2 regions of the Halomonas sp. YLB-10 genome follow, and region 2 is predicted to be linked to the other one. Evidence: predicted binding sites of a transcription regulator. Region 2 holds the regulator's gene; the other holds the start of a gene.
The links. The regulator sigma-54, encoded in region 2, starts transcription at its own class of promoters, with help from an activator protein. The targets are predictions, from matches to a motif close to TGGCACNNNNNTTGCTNT.

Region 1 (7,771 bases), on a different contig from region 2:
ATGATCTGGTTGACGGCAACAAAGTAGCCGTAATGGCTTGAGGAACTGGACGTGGAGCCGATCAGCAATCGGTCCTGGGCGTAGACGGAGGATGTGGCGATCATCGCGGCGGCGGCCGCGCACAGGGTCACTCGGCGGTTCATGGCGTTCTCCAGCCCTTCAAAGGGCATGTTGTTGTTGACCGTGTTGCAGGGCTCGCGGAACTGAACAGTGGACCGGCGCTGTGGACCAACGCCGCCACGAGCCATTCGCCTGTCTCTGTGGGAAGGCGACATCCTGAGCATGGTCCCGACACCACCTTTTGACTATTGAATAGTTTTTTGGAAACGTTTTAATAAATTTATGAAACCCAGCATCCAGCAGTTGCAGGCCTTTGTCGCCGTGGCCCAGTCTCACTCGCTGTCCCAGGCCAGCGAACGACTGCATCGCTCACAGCCGGCGATCTCCATTGCCCTGCGCAATCTGGAATCCCAGGTAGGTGGTCTGCTGTTCAGCCGCGACGCTCGTCAGCTGGTGCTGACGCCTGAAGGCAGAGACTTTCTTCCGGTGGCGTTGCGCCTGCTGGGTGACTGGAAAGATGCGCTCGATGACCTGGAAGCCACGTTCTCCAAGCGCCGCGGCAAGATCACCGTCGCGGCACTACCGACCCTGGCCGGCGGGCTCTTGCCTGGTGTCATCGCCGACTTTCGCCGCCGCTATCCTCAGATCAAGCTGAGCCTGCATGACGTTCTCGCCGATGAGGTCGCCGCTCTGGTTCGGGAAGAGCGTGCTGACTTCGGCCTGTCGGTCGAGCCCCAGGGCGCCGATGACCTGGACTTTCAGCCGATCGTCTCTGATCACAATGTGGTGATCTGCCCCCTGGGGCATCCCCTGCTGGCGCTGGACAGGGTCCCCTGGCGGGCCTTGATGGATCATCCGTTCATCGGCATTCACCGCCAATCCAGCTCTCGCCAGGAGATCGATCGAGTGATGGCCGACATCGGAGGGTCACTGGACCTGCAGTGCGAAGCGGGGCAACTCGCCACGGTGGGTCGCATGGTGGCGGCGGGACTGGGGATCAGTGTGCTGCCCTCCCTGAGCCTGCGCCTGATCTCCCCTGTGGGCCTGGACCACCGTGTCCTCGTATCGCCATGCCTGCCACGTCGGCTCGGCATTCTCTACCGCCGCCGTGCGCCGCTGTCCGCCGCCGCATCAGCGCTGAGAGACATGCTTCAAGAGGCTGCCCGGTCAGAGGCTCCGTCGACGTTGAAAGCAGAGCCTGAACCCTGAGCCACGATCAGGTCGCCAGCCACTAGCAACTGGCGTCGCTGGCCCCTCGTGTAGTCTGCAACGCAGCCGTTGCCGCCGCGCCTGCCGCTACCCGCGACACCACGCCGCCGACGATGATCAGGCAGGGGGATGGCAGGGGGCTCTCCGCCAGGCGCTGATCGATATCGCCAAGGGTGCCCACCAACGAGGCCATCTCAGGAAGACTGGCGTTGGCCACCAGCATCACCGGCCAGTCCTGTGGCAGGCCTGCGCCACGCAGGCCACGGGTAATCGCTCCAAGCTTGTTGAGCCCCATGTAGAACACCAGGGTCTCGTCGCGTCGGGCCAGCGATGCCCAGTCCGGCTCGCCCCCCTCGCGACACTGCTGGGCGGTGATCAGGCGAAGACTCTGGGCGTGGCCGCGATCGGTCAGCGGAATCCCCATGGCGGCGCAGGCGCTGGCCGCCGCCGAGATGCCGGGCACGATCTCACGCGCTATGCCGGCCTCGTCGAGGGCGTCGAGTTCTTCCCCCAGGCGTCCAAAGATGCCCGGATCGCCGCCCTTGAGGCGCACCACCGCCTTGCCCTGGCGCGCCAGCGCCACCAGCAGGGTGCCGATCTGCGCCTGATCGACGCTGTGGTGGCCCCTGGCCTTGCCGACATAGTGGCGCTCGACACCGGCCGGAATCATCGCCAGTACCTCGGGCCCCACCAGGCGGTCGTAGACCACCGCGTCGGCGTGTTCGATCCGATCCAGCGCCTTGAGCGTCAGCAGTTCACCCGCGCCGCTGCCAGCCCCCACCAGCGCGACCCGGCCAACAGCGCCGCCTGACCGATGGCCAGCGCCGCTGGCAGCGGACAGGGAAGCCAGCCGGTCGGCCAAATGCTGGCTTTGCCCTGCCAGTCGCCCCAGCAGCATCGACAGCCCGTCCAGACGACGTGCCAGCCAAGGCTTCGTCCCCGCTTCAGCAAGGTGACCCTGCCGGTCTCTAGGCCGACTGGGGTTGTGCGCGCTCGATGCGACCACGGCTCTTCTCCTCTTCCACCAGACTCTTCAATTCGGGAATACAACTGCCGCACTGGGTGCCACAGGCCAGCCGCGCACCGAGCGCCTCGACGCTGTCGTCGCCGGCACGAATCGCCCGCTGGATCGGGGTACGCCCCACCTGATGGCAGCTACACACGATCGGCCCCTGGTCGGCGGCGCCGTCATGACAGGCCGCCAGCACTCGCCGCCGATGCTGCTGCCCCATGGCCTCGCCACGCGCGGCCTCGTCGAAGCGCTCGCACAGCCAGCCAAGCCCCGGCAGTTCGCTGACCGGGCCAACCATCAGCCACCAGCACAGGCGTCCTTGTTCGAACCCCGCCAGGCGCCAGCGACCACTGGCCGGGTCCTGGGCCACCGGGCCCAGCTCCCCCGGCAACTGGCGTGCGGCCCAGTCGAGCCAATCGCGGTCGACGCCCGCTTTCTCGACGCTCCCTTTCTCACCCCCCCCTTTCTCACCCCCCCCTGGCTCGATCGGCTCACCGGCCAGTTGCCATCGCTCCGCCGAGGCCAGCGGGACCCGCGTCCAGTAGTTGGTCCCCTCGACCACCCGGGCCGCCAGGCCCGAACCCTCGGGCGGTCCCTGCTGGGCCAGTGCCCGGGAAACCACCAGGGTCGCCTCCCAGGCGTGCTGCAGCGGCGTGACCGCCACCGCGCCATGCTTGGTCTCCGGCTGGCCAGAAAGCGGATCGACGTCCGGGGCGAACAGGCTCCCCGCCAGTGGCGAGTGACTGAAGCGCGGTGTCCAGTGGATGGGCACGAACACTTCCCCACGGCGCTGGGCGGCAGAGACCCTGACGCGGGCGCGCATCTCGCCGCTGCGCGAGCGGATCCTGGCGAGCCCCTGGTCACACAGCCCCAGGGCCTCGGCGTCATCCCGGTGGACCTCGACGAAGGGCTCGGAGCGGTGATTCATCAGTCGGCTGGCCCTGGCGGTACGGGTCATGGTGTGCCACTGATCGCGCACCCGCCCCGAATTCAGCCGCAGCGGAAAGTCGGCATCAGTCGCCTGGCGCGGCGCCCGGGCGCTCACCGGCCACAGCCGGGCCCGACCGCTCTCGGTGTAGAAGCGGCCGCTTTCGAACAGCCGCGCGGTGCCTCGTGGTGCGCTTGCCGTCACCGGCCACTGGATCGGAGCCAGATCGTCGTACTCGACCCGGGACAGCCCCGCCAGCCCGGAAATATCGAAGGCCCGCCGTCCCTGGTTGTCGAGGCCCGACAGGCGCGCATGCTCGTCGAAGATCTCGCTGGGGTGGTCATAGGCGAAGGCCTCGCCGAAGCCCAGGCGCTCGGCCACCCGGCACAGGATCCACCAGTCGTGGCGGGCCTCGCCAGGCGGCGGCAGGAGCCCGCGCTGGCGCGAGATACGCCGTTCGGAGTTGGTGACGGTACCGTCCTTTTCCGACCAGCCGCTGGCCGGCAGCACGATATCGGCGAGTTCCACCAGGTCGGTGTCGGCCATGCACTCCGACACGATCACCAGCGGACAGCGCTCGATGGCGCGGCGTACCCGGTCGGCATCCGGCAGGCTCACCAGAGGGTTGGTGGCCATGATCCACAGCGCCTGGATGTCGCCGCGCTCGACGGCCTGAAACAGTTCGACCGCCTTGTGGCCGGGCTCCCGGGGCAGCGTCGGCACCAGCGCCTCGGTCGACCAGAAGCGGGTCAGCCGTTCGATGGCGCCCGGGGTGTGGTAGTCCATATGGGCGGCCAGCTGGTTGGCCAGTCCGCCGACCTCGCGCCCGCCCATGGCGTTTGGCTGGCCGGTGATGGAAAAGGGACCGGCGCCGGGCAGGCCAATCTTGCCGCCGGCCAGGTGGCAGTTGAGGATGGCCTGGCACTTGTCGGTGCCGCTGGTCGACTGGTTGACCCCCTGGGAGTAAAGCGTGACCACGTGCAGCTGGGTGGCAAACCAGTAGTAGAAGGTCTCGAGGCGCTCGGCGTCGAGATCGCAGGCCGCCGCCACCGCCTCGATGTCCGAGGCCTCGTCCAGGGCGGCGGCAATCGTCTCTTCGGCGCCGTCCACATGGCGCTTCAGATAGACCTCATCGAGCCGTTGGCGACGGGCCATCCAGGCCAGCAGGCCATTGAACAGCAAAGCGTCGCTGCCGGGGCGCAGCCCCAGGTACAGATCGGCGATCTCGCAGCTGTCGGTGACCCGAGGATCGATGACCACGACCCGCATCAGCGGATTGCGGGTCTTGGCCAGACGCAGCCGCTGATACAGCACCGGATGGTTCCAGGCCAGATTGGACCCCACCAGCACCACCAGTTCGGCCTCTTCCAGGTCCTCGTAGTTGCAGGGGACGGCGTCGGCGCCCAGGGTGCGCTTGTAGGCCGCCACCGCCGACGCCATGCACAGCCGCGAGTTGGTATCCAGGTGCGGTGTTCCGAGAAACCCCTTGAACAGCTTGTTGGCGACGTAGTAGTCCTCGGTCAATAGCTGCCCGGACAGGTAGCCGGCGATGGCCTCTGGACCGCTGCCCTCGGCAATCGCTCCGAGACGCTCGGCCACGGCGTCCAGCGCGCTGTCCCAGTCGGCTTCGCGACCGTCCACCCTGGGTCGCGTCAAGCGCCCCTGAACGCCAAGGGTCTCCGCCAGGGCCGAGCCCTTGACGCACAGGCGCCCGAAGTTGGCCGGGTGATCCCGATCGCCCTGGAGGGTGACCGACTCGCCATCGCGACGTAGCTCGATGCCACAGCCGACCCCGCAGTAGGGACAGGTGGTGCCTGTGGCCTCGCCGCCAGCACCGCTGTCGATCTCCGTGCTGTCGCTATCCGTCCGGGTCATCGCGCTCTCCTCTGGGCCATCTTGCTGCCTTGGCATATCGTCGGCATCTCATCGGCAGATCATCGCTCCGCTAGCGGCCGGGCCTTGATCGGTCGGGTCTTGCTGCGGCCCAAACGCACGACGCCCATCCCGTCGAGCGAGGCTCGAGGAGATGGGCGTCGTTGCCGGATGAAATCCCGCGCTGGATTTCGTGTGTGCTAGCGCCCGTTGCAGACGAGTTGTCGGACCGGCCCACCCGCCACCAGCGTCGGGACCCTTCCTGGCTCGGCCTAGTGATCTGGCTCGGCCTAGTGATCGGGCTCGACGTAGTCATCTGGCTCGGCTTAGTGATGCCCATGGCACCAACAACGGCACTAGCTTTGCCAGTAACCAAAGCAAACCCTGTGCCAGAACACCATAATCGCCCCCTGCAGTGTGGAATGCTGGTGCCAGCCAATTGAAGCCACGACGTTTTTTCTGACGTTTGCCCAGGCGATGGTGGCGAGAAGACGTCTGACAGACCCCAGGCTCGCACCACAACGAACGATAGAGGCCACCGTTTACGCACCCTTTCGGTGCGCGAGCGCCTGCCCGGCATATCTGCGGGGGCACGGCGGCGGCTTTGCAGGGGGTTATCTCCCTGACAGAAAACGACAAGATCGAAAATGGAACGCCTTTTGCGCTGACAGGTGCAGAGGCACCCAAGGTGCACCCTTCATCATGTCGACTCGAGCTCTATCGAGCGACAGCATCATCGAGCCACGCCCATGCCCGAACACGACACCTTGAAGGTCCTGCTGGTCGACGACGAGATAGTGCGCGCCGCCATGGTCGAAGAGGCGCTTGCGCTGGACGGACACCAGGTGGTCTGCCGACTGTCAAGCCCGGCCAGCCTCAACGACATGGTGCAGCAGCATCAACCCGACGTGGTCATCATCGACATGGAATCGCCTGACCGGGACACCCTGGAAAGCATGGCGCTGCTGCAGCGGGAAAACCCTCGACCGGTGGTGTTCTTCGCCGACCAGCACGACCCCGAATCGCTCAAGGCGGCGGTGAAGGCCGGCGTCAGCGCCTATGTGGTGGACGGTCTGGCGGCCAACCGCGTCAAGGCGGTCATCGATGTCGCCATCGCCCGCTTCGAAGCCTTTCAGGGAATGCGCCGCGACCTCGACAAGGCACGCAATCAGCTCGCCGACCGCAAGCGCATCGAACAGGCCAAGGGCCTGTTGATGAAGCATCAGAGCTGCGATGAGGAACAGGCCTACCGCATGCTGCGCAAGCTGGCCATGGACCGCGGCCAGCGCATCGCACAGGTCGCCCAGAACGTCATCGACATCCTCAAGCCACTGGAGAAGGGATCATGAGTCCATCGCTGTCTTCTGACGCGGCCAGCACGTCCAGAACTGGCGCGCCGCATCCACCCGAGCTCGCCAGCCTGACCCTGGGATTCGTGCCACTGCTGGATGCTGCGCTGTTGATCATCGCCCGGGAAGGCGGCTTCTTCGCCGCCCAGGGGGTCGAGGTCAGCCTGTCACGCGAGAACGCCTGGTCCACCCTGCGCGACAAGGTCGCCGCCGGCCTGCTTGACGGCGCCCAGATGCTGGCGCCAATGCCGCTGGCCATGAGCCTGGGGCTGTCCCGCGCGCCTTGTGACACCCTGGCCGCCGCGGTGCTGAGCCGCCAGGGCAATACGCTGGTGCTGTCTCGCCGCCTGGCCGATGCGGTCGGCGCTTCGGTCGACAACGGGGAGCCCGGCGCCTTCGGCGCGGCCAGCGAACTGGCCCGACGCTTCAAGGCCTCGCTGAAAGAAGGCACCCGGCCACGCCTGGCCATGGTCTACCCCTACTCCTGCCAGCACCTGTTGCTGCGTGACTGGCTGGCCCGCGGCGACATCGACGTCGACAGCGAGGTCGAACTGGTCGCGCTGCCGCCCCCGCGCATGGTGGACGCCCTGCGCGAAGGCGAGATCGATGGCTTCTGCGTCGGCGAGCCCTGGGGCAGCCTGGCCCAGCATCGTCAGGTGGGTCGAGTGGTGGCCAGCGGTGCAGAACTGATGCCGGCGCATCCCGAGAAGGTGCTGGGGGTGACGGCCTCCTGGGCTCGGCGCTACCCGAATACCCTGTCCGCGCTGCTGCGCGCCCTCCAGGCCGCCGCCCTGTGGCTGGACAAGGCGCCTGAGGCCAGACGCCAGACCCTGGCCTGGCTGGCACTGCCCCCCTACCTCGATGAAGCCGTAGGCCATCTCGACGAGCTGCCGCTGGAAGCCGCCCCGGGCTACCCCTGCATCGGTGAGCGACTGCGCCCCCTGACGGCCGACTTCGAGGGGCTGATCCAGCGGTTGTCGCCGCTGCTCGAGGCTCGCGGGCGACAGCTCGACACCGCCACCCTGGAGGAGTGCTACAGCGCTGTGCATTACGACGCCGCCACGCACCAGTACGGTGCCGACACGCCCTGAACCCTGCCTGACCGGTGCTGACGCCCGCCACCAGGGCCTGCACCAACAGGCTGTTTTACCTGCACAAAACGTAAAACAGGCATGAAACTTGGATAGCCTGTAGCAAGTGCCGGCGAATGCCGGCGGCGGTCAACGGCGATCGCACCGACACTAGACAAAGACGTCTCTTCACCCTCCGACGCCGGAGGTGTGAGAGACGTCTTTGGCGTTTTTGGAGCCCATGCGATGCCATATTCCACTGGTCCTTCTG
Region 2 (7,771 bases):
ATCGCTGGTCTTGGGCGTGAAGGTCTTGATGAAGGCGTCCTGGTCCGGATCGTAGTGGACCTCGGTGTACTTGCCGGTCTGGATCAGTTGCATGGCGTCCTTGGCAGGCAGGGGGTGGCGGTCAAAACAAGGAGAGGGAAGACGTCAGGCGTCTTCGTCGAAGCGTGCGTCGAACAGTGCCTCCAGAGCGTCCAGCACCGCGTCCGCGTCCTTGCCTTCGGCCTCCAGGGTCAGCTCCGTACCGCAGGGGGCGGCCAGCATCAGCAGCGACATGATGTTGGCGGCGTCACCCGAGCGGCTGCCATGGTGGACGGTGACGGTGGCGTCAAAGGGTTGGCAGCAGGTGACCAGGCGTGTCGCGGCGCGTGCATGCAGGCCACGACGATTGGTCAGGGTCAGGGTGCGTCGGGCCACGCCTAGAGTCCTCCGCTGTCCAGTCGGCGTTGCTGGCCGAGTTCGCGGTGGCGTAGACGGACGCGGGGATGCTGGTCGGCCAGGGCCGAGGCGATTCCCTCGGCCAGGTAGACCGAACGATGCTGTCCTCCGGTGCAGCCCACCGCCACGGTGAGGTAGCTGCGCTGGCTTTGCTGATAGCGCGGTAGCCAGGTGCGCACCCAGGCGAGAATGTCGCGTTTCATGTCGGCGACGTCCTGATAGCGTTCGAGGAAGTCGATGACGCTGGGATCGCAGCCATTGGCATCACGCAGCGATGGTTCCCAGTAGGGGTTGGGCAGACAGCGGGCATCGAACACGATGTCTGCATCCGGCGGCACGCCACGCTTGAAGCCGAAGGACTCCACGGTCAGGCTCAACTGGCCGCTGCGGTGGTCGGCGACCTGTTCGGCGATGCGCGAACGCAGTTCGTGTACCGACAGGCGAGAGCTGTCGATGACCAGATCGGCCAGGTCTCGAATGCCCGAAAGGGCCTTCTGTTCGGACTCGATGGCTTCCGCCAGGGTCATGTCGCTATCACGGGTCAGGGGGTGACGGCGCCGCGTGTGGGAATAACGCTCGAGCAGAATTCGCGCATCACTGGTCAGGTAGACCACCTGGCAGTCGATCGGACTCTGCTTGAGGGACGCCAGCTGGGCGGGGAAGCGTTCCAGCGCCTCAGGCAGGTTGCGGGCGTCGACGCTGACGGCGATACGGCGGGAATGACCGTTTTCCAGCTCGTCCACCAAGGCGCCCAGCAAGGTCGCGGGAAGGTTGTCGATGGCGTAGAACCCCAGGTCCTCCAGGGCCTGAAGGGCCACGGACTTTCCCGAGCCGGAGCGACCACTGATGATCACGAGCTGCATGTCCTGTCTCCTTGGGCAGGCGTCCATTGCTGATGGCCTAGGCAAGGCCGCGATCAGGAGGGAGTGTCGTCCCCTGGCGCCTGTTGGCGGATGGCTTCCTGCAGGCGCTCGTGAAGCTCGCGCTGAGAGCTGGCGTGGCGCAGACGGTGACGTGTGTCGGCGTCGTTCATGACGCCAGCGACCTGGCCGAGCAGGGCAAGATGGGCGTCGTCGGCCTCTTCCGGCACCAGCAGCACGAACACCAGATCGACGGGCTCACCATCGATGGCATCGAAGTCGACAGGTTCCGCGAGTTTGAGGAAGCCGGAGATGGGCGCCTTGCAGTGGGGGTTGCGGGCATGGGGAATGGCGACGCCATTGCCGATGCCGGTACTGCCCAGGCGCTCACGTCCGATCAGCCGACTGAAGACCTCCTGGCTGTCCAGGCTCGGGGTGTTCTGCGCAATGAAGGTGCTGAAAAACTCCAGCACCCTCTTCTTGCTGCCTCCCGGGACATCGAACAATGTGCGCTCGGGAGGGAGAATGGCTTCCAATGTCATGAGAGTCAGCGAATTCCGGCGCCTTGGGCGCGGGCTTGGGATTTTTCCTTGTGCTTGACCAGCTGGCGGTCCAGCTTGTCGGCAAGGGCGTCGATAGCAGCATACATGTCGCCGTCCTGCGCTTCGGCATGCAGGTCGGCACCGGCGGCGTGAAGGGTGCAGGCGGCCAGCTGGCGTTCCTTTTCCACCGAGAGGGTCACCTGGACGTTGGTGATGTTGTCGTAGTGGCGCTCCACACGGGCGAGCTTCTCTTGTACGTAGTCACGCAGGGGATCGGTCAATTCGACGTGGTGGCCGGTGATGTTGACTTGCATGACAGGCTCCTTGCTCTTTCGGGTGGTGGCTTGATTGTAACCCTTTTTCCGATCCTGCAAACCCCCTCGACGCTACGCAGAAAGACGCAGATGTCATGCGAAATTTCAAGTGCTTGCGCTTTCCCGATAACTAGGCTAGCGACGCCGCAGCGCAAGGCCTCAGCGCAGTCGCTTGCGCTCGCTGGAAGACGGAATATTCATGGCTTCCCGGTACTTTGCCACGGTGCGTCTGGCGACATTGACACCGTCTTCCGCCAGCAATTCCACCAGTTTGCTGTCCGACAGAGGTTTGCGGGCAGGTTCCTTTTGAATCAACGATTTGATCATGGCGCGGATGGCGGTACTGGAATGGGCGTCGCCATCCTGGCCGACCTGGCTCGAGAAAAAATACTTCAACTCGAACACGCCGCGAGGCGTGTGCACGAACTTCTGGGTGGTCACGCGGGAGATGGTGGACTCGTGCATCTCCACCTTGTCTGCGATATCGGCCAGCACCAACGGTTTCATGGCCGCTTCTCCCTGCTCGAGGAAGTCGATCTGACGCACCATGATTTCCCGGCCGACCTTCAGCAAGGTGTCGTTGCGGCTGGACAGACTCTTGATCAGCCAGCGCGCCTCCTGCAGGTGGTCCTTGAGGAACTGGTTGTCCTGGCTCTTGTCCGCGCGCCGAATCAGCGCAGCGTAGTCGGGCTGGATGCGCAGTCGGGGCATTGCATCCGGGTTGAGTTCAACGCGCCAGCCCTCTTCGGTGTGGCGTACCACCAGGTCGGGAATGACGTAGTCGTTATCGCTGTCACCGAACTGGCTGCCGGGACGTGGGTCGAGGCTTCGGATCAGCTCGATGACGCTGTCGAGTTGGTCGTCATCGAGTCCTAGCCGGCGCTTCAGCAGACGTCGGTCGCCGCTGGCCAGTGCCTCGAGAAACTGTCTTACCAGTCGTCCGGCCTGGGGCAGCAGGACGGTATCGCGAGGCAGACTATCCAGTTGCAGCATCAAACACTCGCGCAGGTCGCGGGCGAACACTCCGGTCGGTTCGAACTGTTGCAGCCGAACCAGCACCGCCTCCACCTCGGCGAGGGGAGGGGGGCGACGACCGTCTTGCTCGAGCCCCTGGGCGATGTCATCCAGTGTCTGCTCGAGATAGCCGTCGGCGTTGACCGCGTCGAGCAGGCTCTCGGCGATCAGGCGCTCCTGGTCGCTGACGTCGAGCATCGCCAGTTGCCAGCTCAGGTGGCTGTGCAGTGACTGGGAGCTTGCCTGGCGCTCGAAATCCGCCGCCTCGCCACTGCCGGCGGGGGTGGTGCCCAGGTCCTGGTAGGTGTCGGACCAGTCGCTGTCCACACTGAGTTCCGAGGGAATCTGATCCGCCCAGTCATCTTCCGCGGCTTCCCTGGTCTGCTGTTCGCCGAACTCGTCCTCGAGTTCGAGCATGGGGTTGGCCTCCAGCGCCTGCTGGACCTCCTGGCGCAGGTCCAGAGTCGAAAGCTGCAGCAGGCCGATCGCCTGTTGCAGTTGCGGGGTCATGGTCAGCTGGGTACCGATGCGCAGCTGCAGTGACGCCTTGAGGGCCATGGGTCGGGATCCACCAGTGTTGTCGAAAGGCTTTACCCTAACGACGAGTCATCAGACATGCAAGCATCTTGCCAAGTTGGTGTTTTTTGACCTGTGGGAGGGAGTGAAAAGGTCGATGTGGAACAACTTGGTAGGGGGGGAGGTGTTTCTTTCGAGGGAGGCCCTGTGTGCAAGGTGAGGCCGACCCTTTCGGGGCCGGCGCTTGGATGCTGATGCTGGCAAGTGTTGCGGCCGCTTGAGGCGACTGCGGCTGTCGGGCGGCCCTGCGGTCTAAAGGCGGAAGTTTTCGCCCAGGTAGACCTCCTTGACGCGCTGGTTGGCAAGGATGGACTCGGCGCTGCCCTCGGCGATGATCTGGCCGTCGCCGACGATGTAGGCACGATCGCAGATATCGAGGGTCTCGCGCACGTTGTGATCGGTGATCAGGACGCCGATATCGCGGGCCTTGAGTTGACGAATGATGGACTTGATCTCGCCCACCGAGATCGGGTCGACCCCGGCGAAGGGTTCATCGAGCAGGATAAAGGCCGGCTCGGTGGCCAGGGCGCGGGCGATCTCGACCCGGCGCCGCTCCCCGCCGGACAGGCTCATGCCGGGGTTGTCGCGAATATGGCTGACGTGGAAGTCCTCGAGGAGTTGCTCGAGACGTGCTTCTCGGCCCTCGCGGTCGAGGTCCTTGCGGGTCTCGAGGATCGCCATGATGTTGTCGGCCACCGACAGCTTGCGAAAGATCGAAGCCTCCTGAGGCAGGTAGCCGATACCGGCCAGCGCGCGCTGATGCATGGCCGCGCGGCTCAGGTCCCGATCATCGATGCTGATGCTGCCGGCGTCGGCTCTGACCAGGCCGACGATCATGTAGAAGGAGGTGGTCTTGCCGGCCCCGTTGGGGCCCAGCAGACCGACGATGCTGCCCTGCTCGATCGACAGGCTGATGTCCTGGACGACGCGACGCTTCTTGTAGCTCTTGGCCAGATGGCGAGCGTGGAGAGTCTTCATCAGTTTCCTTGGCTTTCCGGCTCGAGGGTCATGCGAATGCGCTGCTCGCCCTGGACGCCCTGGGCGCTGGAGCGGGCCTGGACCACGCGGCGATCGAGGAAGTACTCCAGATAGGCACCGTCGAAGGTGTCATTGGCCTTGTGCAGCTCAGCCTGGTCGATCAGCTCCATGCGGCGTTCGGCCACGTGGTAGATCACCTTGCGGCCCCAGCCCTTGACCACCGGTTCTTCCGGGGATGGCTTCTGCTCGAGGTAGGCACGTGAGCCGGTCGCGGTCGCCAGTGACAGTTGTCCTTGGTCGTTGCGCTGGATCTCGACGCGTTCGCCGGTGAGGATCATGCTGCCTTGCACAATGCGCACGTCGCCGGTATAGACCGCGGTACCGGCGCGATCATCGAGATCCAGCTGGTCGGCCTCCACCTGAATCGGTGCGCTGCGATCACTTTCCAGCGCCAGGACACTGCTGCCGGTGGCGCCGGCGGCCAGGCCAAGGGCCAGGGCAAGCAGGAGGGCGGGACTTGGACGCATCATGGAAGGGGCTCCTTATTGAGGCTCTGGCGGATGATGACCGGTGACATTGTCGGTCAGGCGAGCGGTATTGTCATGGATCCAGGCGTCGAAGCGCTCCCCTTGCATCTGTTGAGGGGGTTGGCGTAGGACGGCTGGCGTTTCGCTCCAGACATGGCCACTGTCGCTGTCGTAGACCAATACCTCTGTATCAAGCTGCCAACGCTCTGCGGGGGCCTCGAGATGGGCGTCGCCCGACAGGGTCAGGGGGTTGCCGTCCGGACCCAGTTCACCGTTGTCGGCGTCGGCGATCCACTCTCGGCCGCTGTCGTCGATCAGCGCAAGGTCCGGCTGGTCCACCCGGGTGATGTCGTCGAGCGGTGTGTGCACAAGGCGTGGCGTATCGATGCGTTGGTGGGGGGTGCCCTGGGCATCGAAGCGGGTCAGGCGGGCATCCACCAGGTAGTAGTCGGGCTCGCCAGCCTTGTCATTGGGTACCAGGTCGGGGACGTTGCTCTCGCGGGGGTCGAGCAACGTCAGGCCGCCACCGAGTACCAGCAGCAGGATGACCAGCCAGAAGCGAAAGCCTGGACGCAGTGCGCTCAGTTTCATGTCAGCGGTCCGTTGCTCAGGTAGCTGTCGATGATATCGTCGAGGCGGCCCTGGGCCATCAGCAGGGTGTCGGTGATCTCGCGCACCGCGCCATGTCCGCCGGCAACCTGGGTGACCCAGTCGGCGTGCTGACGAAGGTAGCAGGGGGCGCCTGGCACGGTGATGCCGACCGCACTGCGATGGATGCAGGGCAGATCCGGCAGGTCATCGCCGCAGTAGGCGACCTGGTCGAGGGTCAGGCCAAGCGAATCGCACAGCGATTCAAGGGCGGGCAGCTTGCGCTCGACCCCTTGCTGTACGTGCTCGATGCCGAGTGCTCTGGCTCTCTGGGTGACCATGGGGGAGCTGCGCCCGGTGATCAGGGCCACCTGGATGCCGGCGCGCTTGGCCAGCTTGAGGCCGTGGCCATCCAGGGTGTTGAACGCCTTCAGCTCGGAGCCGTCGGCGTGGAAGTACAGTCGACCATCGGTCAGTACGCCGTCCACGTCCAGCGCCAGCAGCTTGATGTGGCGCAGGCGCTCCACCAGATCCGGCGCGAGGGAGGCGAGAAGCTCGTGAGACATGACGGCGTTCCTTGTAAAGGGATAAATGAGGCTCAGATGACACCGGCGGCCAGCAGGTCGTGCATATGCAGTGCACCGACTGGGCGCTGCTCGTCATCGACCACCGCCAGGGCGGTGATCCGGCCTTCCTCCATCAGCTTGACCGCCTCCGCCGCCAGGGTGGCGGGGCCGATGCGTCGCCCGGGGATGGTCATCACGTCATCCACGGTAAGCGAGCTGAAGTCCTGATGGCGATCCAGGGTGCGGCGCAGGTCGCCGTCGGTATAGACCCCGGCCAGGGTGCCGTCGGGGGATACCACGCAGGTAAAGCCGAGTCCTTGACGGGTGATCTCGAGCAGGGCGTCGCGCAGCGGCGAGCCCGACGGTACCGAGGGCAGGCGGTCGCCGGTATGCATCAGGTCGGCCACGGTCAACAGCAGTCGCTTGCCCAGGCTGCCGCCCGGGTGGGACAGGGCGAAATCCTCGGCGGTGAAGCCGCGGGTCTCGAGCAGCGCCACCGCCAGGGCGTCGCCCAGCGCCAGCGCTGCAGTGGTCGAAGAGGTCGGGGCCAGGTCCAGCGGGCAGGCCTCGCGCTCGACCCCTGCGTATAGATGGGCTTCGGCGTGGCGGGCCAGGGTCGACTGTGCTCGGCCGGTCATGCTGATCAGTGGAATGCCCATGCGCTTGAGCAGCGGCAGCAGGGCAGTGACCTCGGCGGTTTCGCCGGAGTTGGACAGTGCCAGGACGACGTCGCCGGGCGTGATCATGCCCAGGTCACCATGACTGGCTTCGCCGGGATGGACAAAGAAGGCCGGCGTGCCGGTGCTTGCCAGGGTGGCGGCGATCTTGCCGCCGACATGTCCCGACTTGCCCATGCCGGTGACGACCACCCGGCCGCGGCAGGCCAGCAGCAGTTGGCAGGCACGGTCGAAGTCGCCGTCGAGACGCCCGATCAGGGCGTCGATGGCGTCACGTTCCAGCTCCAGGGTGCGTCGTGCGATATCGCGGACGCTCAGGGTCGGCGTCTGCGCCGAGGAGGGGTGTTTGCTCATGGCCATGATTGTTGCCGTTTACTGCCGTTGTCACAAGGGGCCTGCCGCGACCGAAAGGCCGAGCCAGGTCAGATAAAGCGCATAGGTGCAGGCCAGCAGCGCGCCGATCCAGCGCCCCAGGCGCCCTCGGCGTTGCCACAGCAGCAGCGCCGCCAGCAGCAGCGTCAGGCCAAGCATTACCGGAAAGTCGCGGCCGGCGGCTGCGGGATCGGTGGCTCCCGGCGCCAGCAGCGCCGGTACCGGCAGTACCGCCAGCATATTGAACAGGTTGGAGCCGATGACGTTGCCGATGGCCAGATCGTGGTGGCGCTTCAGCGCGCTGGCCACGCAGGCGGCGAGT

Region 1: EBB56_RS01575 (ANTAR domain-containing response regulator) is a predicted target of sigma-54. The motif match lies at 5,730-5,747, and genes of this name have one in related genera.

What each region holds. Positions count from the first base shown of each region.
Region 1 covers NZ_RRCU01000001.1:399,208-406,978, forward strand. The annotation lists gene EBB56_RS01555 (TAXI family TRAP transporter solute-binding subunit) at 1-143, opposite strand, end outside; gene EBB56_RS01560 (LysR family transcriptional regulator) at 343-1,269, shown strand; gene cobA (uroporphyrinogen-III C-methyltransferase) at 1,292-2,167, opposite strand; gene EBB56_RS01570 (nitrate reductase) at 2,238-5,084, opposite strand; gene EBB56_RS01575 (ANTAR domain-containing response regulator) at 5,831-6,430, shown strand; gene EBB56_RS01580 (CmpA/NrtA family ABC transporter substrate-binding protein) at 6,427-7,521, shown strand.
Region 2 covers NZ_RRCU01000004.1:145,718-153,488, forward strand. The annotation lists gene EBB56_RS10570 (hypothetical protein) at 1-93, opposite strand, end outside; gene EBB56_RS10575 (HPr family phosphocarrier protein) at 145-414, opposite strand; gene rapZ (RNase adapter RapZ) at 417-1,298, opposite strand; gene ptsN (PTS IIA-like nitrogen regulatory protein PtsN) at 1,352-1,837, opposite strand; gene hpf (ribosome hibernation-promoting factor, HPF/YfiA family) at 1,843-2,151, opposite strand; gene EBB56_RS10595 (RNA polymerase factor sigma-54) at 2,311-3,723, opposite strand; gene lptB (LPS export ABC transporter ATP-binding protein) at 3,994-4,719, opposite strand; gene lptA (lipopolysaccharide transport periplasmic protein LptA) at 4,719-5,249, opposite strand; gene lptC (LPS export ABC transporter periplasmic protein LptC) at 5,262-5,837, opposite strand; gene EBB56_RS10615 (HAD family hydrolase) at 5,834-6,400, opposite strand; gene EBB56_RS10620 (KpsF/GutQ family sugar-phosphate isomerase) at 6,433-7,431, opposite strand; gene EBB56_RS10625 (calcium/sodium antiporter) at 7,462-7,771, opposite strand, start outside.